DNA from 3 places in the Shinella agrisoli genome. Region 3 is predicted to be linked to each of the others. Evidence: riboswitches for the same ligand, from Rfam matches in the RefSeq annotation. Region 3 holds a riboswitch; each other region holds the start of a gene.
The links. Region 3 has a riboswitch for thiamine pyrophosphate ahead of ACIIOY_RS17655 (ABC transporter permease). Riboswitches for the same ligand answer to the same signal wherever they lie in the genome.
Positions count from the first base shown of each region.

Region 1 (2,255 bases), on a different contig from region 3:
TTCTGCGGCTCCTACCACCTCGCCGACCGCACCTTCCGCGGCTCTGATACGCAGGTCCAGCCGACGAGGATCGACGATGCCGACGAGGTTGCCAAGCACCTGCCGGAAAACGAGCGCCAGGCCTTCGTCGACGAGATGGAGCTTGCCCGCGAGGCCTGCCGCCCGTTCGACCGAGAGGCCTTCCTCGAAGGGCATATGACGCCGGTCTTCTTCGGCTCGGCGCTCCGCAATTTCGGCGTGCGCGACCTCATCAACGCGCTCGGGGCCTTCGCGCCGCCGCCGCGCGACCAGGTGGCGGACGTGCGCACGGTGCATGCCTCGGAAGACAGGATGACGGCCTTCGTCTTCAAGATCCAGGCGAACATGGACCCGAACCACCGCGACCGCATCGCTTTCGCCCGCGTCTGCTCGGGCATGCTGGAGCGCGGCATGAAGGTGCGCCTTGCCCGCACGGGCAAGACGATCGGCCTGTCGGCGCCGCAGTTCTTCTTCGCCTCGCAGCGCCAGCTTGCCGATACGGCCTATGCCGGCGACGTGGTCGGCATTCCGAACCACGGAACGCTGAGGATCGGCGACACGCTGACGGAAGGCGAGGCGCTGGTCTTCGAGGGCGTGCCGAACTTCGCGCCGGAGATCCTGCGCCGCGTGCGGCTGGAAGACGCCATGAAGGCGAAGAAGCTGAAGGAAGCGCTCCAGCAGATGGCGGAGGAGGGCGTCGTGCAGCTCTTCTCGCCGGAGGACGGCTCGCCGGCCATCGTCGGCGTGGTCGGCGCGCTCCAGCTCGACGTCCTGAAGGAGCGCCTTTCGGCGGAATACGGCCTGCCGGTCTCCTTCGAGATGTCGCGCTTTTCCGTCTGCCGCTGGATTTCCTCCGACAGCCCGGGCGAACTGGACAAGTTCGTCACCCAGCGCCGCGGCGATATCGCCCGCGATCTCGACGGCGATCCGGTGTTCCTGGCGCAGGACGCCTTTTCGCTGCGCTACGAGGCTGAACGCTATCCGGCCATCAAGATGGTCGCCATCAAGGAGTACCACGTCACCAAGGCGTAACCCGCGCCTGTCACTTTCATGGTGACAGGCGTCTCTCCATTTGCGAAAAGCATTGCCGAGACAGGGGCGTCCGCCGCAAGGCGGGCTGAGAAGCACCCTTTGAACCTGAACCGGATCATGCCGGCGGAGGGAGTCGCTCGGGTGCCGCATCGCGGTTGCCCGCAGGCCGCCTCCGCCGTCGATGGGAGGCAAGATGGCTGGCACGATCGCAAACATTCTCTCAATCGCAGGCTCCGATCCCTCGGGCGGCGCCGGCATCCAGGCCGACCTGAAGACCTTTGCCGCCTGCGGCACCTACGGCATGGCCGCGCTGACGGCGCTGACGGCGCAGAACACGCAAGGGGTGTCCGGCGTGCACCTCGTGCCGCCCGCCTTCGTCGCGGCGCAGATCGCGGACGTCTTCGCCGATGTGCGCGTCGACGCGGTGAAGATCGGCATGATCGCCTCGGCGGAGATCGCCGGGGCCGTGGCCGACGCGCTGTCGCCGCGCCGCGGCGTGCCCGTCGTGCTCGATCCGGTGATGGTCGCCAAGGGCGGCGCCTCGCTGCTCGCGCCGGAGGCCGTCGAGGCCCTGACGCGCCGGCTGCTGCCGCTCGCCGCCGTATTGACGCCGAACCTGCCGGAGGCGGCCGCCCTGCTGGGCGAGCCGGAGGCGGCCGACCGGGCGGCCATGGAAGACCAGGCCAGGAAGCTGCTCGCGCTCGGCCCGCGGGCGGTGCTCCTGAAGGGCGGGCATCTTGCGGGCGGCGAAAGCCCGGATGTGCTGGCGACGCCGGAAGGCTCGCGCTGGTTCGAGGGGGTGCGCATTCTGACGCGCAACACGCACGGCACCGGCTGCTCGCTGTCGAGCGCCATCGCCGCCGAGCTCGGCAAGGGGCGGTCCCTTGCCGATGCGGTGGCGGCGGCGAAGAGCTTCATCGCCGCCGCCGTGCGCGGTTCGGATGCGCTCGCCGTCGGATCGGGCCATGGGCCGCTCCATCATTTTCACGCGCTCTGGACCTGACCGTCAGCGGTCCGCCAGCGCGAGCCGCAGGCCCATGAGGCCGAGGGCGGCGGCGAAGCTGCGCTGCATCCAGACCATGATCTTCGGCCGGCTCAGCACCTGCCGGCGCAGGCCTGCGGCGAGCGCCGCGTAGAGGGCGAAGACGAGGAAGGTGAGCAGCATGAAGACGCCGCCGAGGAACAGCATCTGCGCCGTGGCGCCG
Region 1 covers NZ_JBJIEP010000008.1:147,008-149,262, reverse strand. The annotation lists gene ACIIOY_RS10870 (peptide chain release factor 3) at 1-1,050, shown strand, start outside; TPP riboswitch at 1,103-1,199, shown strand; gene thiD (bifunctional hydroxymethylpyrimidine kinase/phosphomethylpyrimidine kinase) at 1,244-2,053, shown strand; gene ACIIOY_RS10860 (LysE family translocator) at 2,057-2,255, opposite strand, start outside.
Region 1: another riboswitch for thiamine pyrophosphate. It lies ahead of thiD (bifunctional hydroxymethylpyrimidine kinase/phosphomethylpyrimidine kinase); the one in region 3 lies ahead of ACIIOY_RS17655 (ABC transporter permease).

Region 2 (2,255 bases), on a different contig from region 3:
ACGCCCTGCTCGGCCTGTTCGATCAGCGTATCGCGGTAGACCTCCCAGGTGAGGTCCTCGGCAATGCCGTTTACTTTCTCCAGCGCCTGGTAGAGCGGCACGGTGCCGATCGGGACGGGCGAGTTGCGGATGATCCATTCGCGGATGTTGTGGATGTTGCGGCCCGTCGAAAGGTCCATGACCGTGTCCGCGCCCCAGCGGATCGCCCAGACCATCTTCTCGACCTCCTCCGCCATCGAGGACGTGACGGCGGAATTGCCGATATTGGCATTGATCTTCACCAGGAAATTCCGGCCGATGATCATCGGCTCGGATTCCGGATGGTTGATGTTGGCGGGGATGATGGCGCGCCCGCTCGCGACCTCCTGGCGGACGAATTCCGGCGTCACGAAATCGGGGATATGGGCGCCGAAGCTCTCTCCGTCGCGGGCGAGCGCCTCTTTTGCCGCCTTGCGGCCGAGGTTTTCGCGGATGGCGATGAACTCCATCTCGGGCGTGATGACGCCGGCGCGCGCATAGGCGAGTTGGGTCACGGCCTTGCCGTCCGTCGCGCGGCGCGGGCGGTTCCGGACCGGGAATTCCGGCGTCAGGCGCTCGCCGGACGCAAAGCCGTTGTCCTCCGGACGCACATGGCGGCCTTCGTAGCTCTCGGTGTCGCCGCGGGCGGCGATCCAGGCCTCGCGCAGCCGCGGCAGGCCGCTGTCGATGGAGACGACATGGGCGGGATCGGTATAGGGGCCGGAGGCGTCGTAGACGGTGACCGGCGGCTCGCCGGAAGTCGGGTGCAGGGCGATCTCGCGCATCGGCACGCGGATATCCGGATGCCGTTCGCCGGGGACGTGGATCTTGCGCGAGGCGGGCAAGGCGCCCGTGGTGACCGTCGGGGTAATCTTTTGAGCGGCAATGTTCATCGTGAGGCTCCAAGTTCGGTTTGGAGACCCAGTCCTAGAGCCGGAATGATGGAAAGACGCCGATACGGAATCCGGGTGACGGATCACGGTCCTACAGCGCTTTCACCGTCCCTACGCCAGTATGAACTGGATCAGGTTCAACGGGTCACTGCGCTGCGAATGCCAGCAGTATCTCAGCCCCTTGTCGGGACCCCCCTGGTGAATGGCACAAGCAAAGACGCTGTGGGGCGATTTGTCAACGGGGTATTGTGTGTAAGTTAATTGTTACGTTTTACATGCGGCGTGACTTGGCATTTTCCTCGCATGCGCCGCCCTCTCCATCGTCATGCTCGGGCGGAAGAACTGTAGGAGCAAAAGCAAAACGGCGGGGTTTTGCCCCGCCGTTCCATTCGAACCGCTGATCAAGAGTCAGCTGCTCTCCCCGGCTATTCGCGTTCGCCGGTGAAGTTCAGCAGCAGCTGGAAGATGTTGACGAAGTTGAGGTAGAGCGAGAGCGCGCCGAAGACGGCGAGCTTCTGCTGGGATTCCTGGTCGAAGTTTTCCGCATACTGCTCCTTGATGTTCTGCGTGTCCCAGGCGGTGAGGCCGACGAACACGACGATGCCGATCACGGAGATCGCGAACTGCAGCGCGCTCGAACCGAGGAAGATGTTGACGATCGACGCGATGATGACGCCAATGAGGCCCATCATCAGGAACGAGCCGAACTTCGACAGGTCGCGCTTCGTCACATAGCCGTAGAGGCTGGTGGCGCCGAACATGGTGGCGGCGATGAAGAAGGTGCGGGCGATGCTCGTGCCGGTGAAGACGAGGAACACCGAGGCGAGCGACAGGCCCATGACGGCGCAGAAGGCCCAGAAGGTCATCTGCGCGGCGCTGGCCGACATCGTCTGGATGCGGAACGAGAAGAAGAAGACGAAGGCGAGCGGCGCCAGCATCACCACCCACTTCAGCGGGGTGGAGAAGATCGGCACGTAGAGGGCCGGCGTCGAGCCGACGATGAAGGCGACGAGGCCGGTGATGACCAGGCCCGCGCCCATGTAGTTGTAGACGCGTAGCATGTGCTGGCGCAGGCCCTCGTCGAAGAGGGCGGCCGACTGCGCCTGCGCGCCGTAGCCAAATCGCTGTTGTACAGGTTCCATCGATGGTCTCCTTCGGTATGGAAGCGGTTGATCAGTAGAGCGTGCGCGAGAGGTCCCGCGCGGTTTGTGCCAGGTCGTCGGCCTTGCGGCTCTCCGACACCAGCGCATAGGCGACGTCGCCGATCTGCCAGTAGGCGGCACGGGCGTTGTCGGCGTGGAAGAGCAGCACGTGCTGCACGGCGAACGAGCCGGGGCGCACGGC
Region 2 covers NZ_JBJIEP010000004.1:305,676-307,930, reverse strand. The annotation lists gene thiC (phosphomethylpyrimidine synthase ThiC) at 1-911, opposite strand, end outside; TPP riboswitch at 1,002-1,118, opposite strand; gene ACIIOY_RS05520 (Bax inhibitor-1/YccA family protein) at 1,337-2,053, opposite strand; gene ACIIOY_RS05515 (anti-sigma factor family protein) at 2,085-2,255, opposite strand, start outside.
Region 2: another riboswitch for thiamine pyrophosphate. It lies ahead of thiC (phosphomethylpyrimidine synthase ThiC); the one in region 3 lies ahead of ACIIOY_RS17655 (ABC transporter permease).

Region 3 (2,255 bases):
ATGGCGGCTGACTGATGCATCGAGACATCTCCAGTTGCTACAGATAATCTATAACAATTTGGATTCGATGCATGAGGCAACAGAGATTATAGATAATTAGTCGAGAAGCTTTTCAGCCACCTGGATTTCCACGCTGGGTCGCGGGCCGGTGCGGCGCCCCATCCAGCCAACATGACGGGCGAGAATATCGCACGCTACGTCAGTTTGTCCGCGGCGAAGCGCTGTAAGGATCGCGCGGTGATCATGGTCCGTGCGCGCCTCCCAATCCGAACGCCACGCGGCGAAAAGAAAGCGGGCGCTCGCGAGATGGAGGTCGTCTATCGTCGCAAGCAGGCGCGGCATGCCGCATGGTTCGAGAATCATTCGATGAAACGCGCGGTTAGCCTTCTCCCAATCCCGTACGTTCCGTGCTTGCTCCGCATGAACGGTAGCTTCCTCGGCCTTTGCCAGGAGCGCCAGCGTGAGCTTTGGGCCAGCGTGTTTCAGGGCGAGAGCCTCAAGCGAGGCACGCATCTCCGCCACCTCGCGTAGCTCTGCCACATCGAAAGAGGTTACGCGAACACCCTTGTGAGGTTCGCTGGAGGCCAGGCCCTTGGCCTCAAGCCGTCGGAAAGCCTCCCGCACTGGCACGTGACTGGCCCCGAACTCTTCGGCGATATGGTCCTGTCGCAGACGCGATCCCGGCTGCAATCGGCCCGAAACGATCCTCTCGGTAAGCGTGGCTTCGATCTTTCTTACCACTGTATCGTCGGCTTTACTCATGATTATAGATAATTCAGAAGCTGCGCGCCTAGCAAGGAGGAGACGATTGCTGCAGGAAAATTTCCGCGGAAAAGCCAGTCAAAGGTCAACGGCAACTTGCTATTTCGATATTGGCTACCGATTTCGCACGACGTCCCATTGCGAAAGGACACAAAGTTTGAGGCGCCACTCGTCAGCTCCATGGATCTCGCGCGAACTTATTATGCAACGCAGCGCAGGATACCAGCTTGACGCCGCCCCCTTTCACTGAATAGATCGCACTATTCCGAGGGGAGCGTCGAACGGCGCTGAGATGGCGGTGAGCCGGACCCTTGAACCTGATCCGGGTCATGCCGGCGTAGGAACGGAACAAGGGGCTGCCATCGCCCCCTTTCTCCATTCTTCGCTTGCCTGGATCTCCGTGATGACGCTCGGGAGATCGCCAATGCCGCACCAAGCAATCACCAAAACCAGACCGGCCGGCTGAAGCTGAGTGGATGGGAACGCTTTCGTCCATCCTGCGGACGCTGGTGACATTGCTTGCGACGTGGCAGGCGATCGTCTGGATCTGGTCGCCGCCGCGCTATATTCTCCCGGCACCGCTGGACGTGCTGGCGGCCATGCGGCGGCAGCCTGCCTATCTGTTCGAAAACACGCTGGTTACGCTCGCAGAGATCCTGGCGGGGTTCGCGTTCGGCTCCATCCTCGGTGCATTGACCGCGCTGGGCATCGCCGCCCTGCCGCGGCTTGGGCGTCTCGTCTGGCCGATCGTGCTCGTGCTGCAGGCGTTTCCGGTCTTCGTCATCGCGCCGCTGCTCGTCATCTGGCTGGGCTTCGGAATGCCATCCAAAGTGGTCATGGCGATGCTCATCATCTTCTTCCCGGTGACATCGTCCTTCGCCGACGGTCTGCGTCGTATCGACCAAGACCTGCTCGACGCGGCGGCGCTGACAGACGCCAGCCACTGGCAGGCCCTGCTGCATGTGCGCGTTCCGCTCGCCATGCCGGCGCTCGTGTCCGGTCTGCGCGTGGCCGCCCCGCTCGCTCCCCTGGGAGCAGTGGTCGGTGAATGGGTCGGAGCTTCGGCAGGGCTCGGCTTCGTCATGATCCAGGCCAATGCGCGCATGCAGACCGACATGGTGTTCGCGGCCATGACGATCCTGGCGGCCCTCACGCTCTTTCTACGCCATGTCGTTGACGCGCTCGGACCGCACCTCGCTCCGTGGGTTCAGGAGCAATCAACCCCTCACTTCTACATCGCAAATGGAGCCTCTCATGATCCGCAAGACTGCCCTTGCCCTGGCCGCCAGCCTCGTGCTGGCCGGCCCGGTCGCTGCCCAGGACAAACTGACCGTGCTGCTCGAATGGTTCGTCAATCCAGACCATGCGCCTCTCGTCGTCGCCCGGGAACTCGGCCTATTCGAGAAGGCGGGGCTCGAGGTCGAACTGCTGCCGCCGGCCGATCCGTCGATCGTGCCGCGTGCCGTCGCCTCCGGGCAGGCGGAGATCGGTGT
Region 3 covers NZ_JBJIEP010000016.1:128,516-130,770, forward strand. The annotation lists gene ACIIOY_RS17645 (biotin transporter BioY) at 1-20, opposite strand, end outside; gene ACIIOY_RS17650 (GntR family transcriptional regulator) at 97-762, opposite strand; TPP riboswitch at 1,021-1,123, shown strand; partial or broken gene ACIIOY_RS17655 (ABC transporter permease) at 1,239-1,976, shown strand; gene ACIIOY_RS17660 (ABC transporter substrate-binding protein) at 2,020-2,255, shown strand, end outside.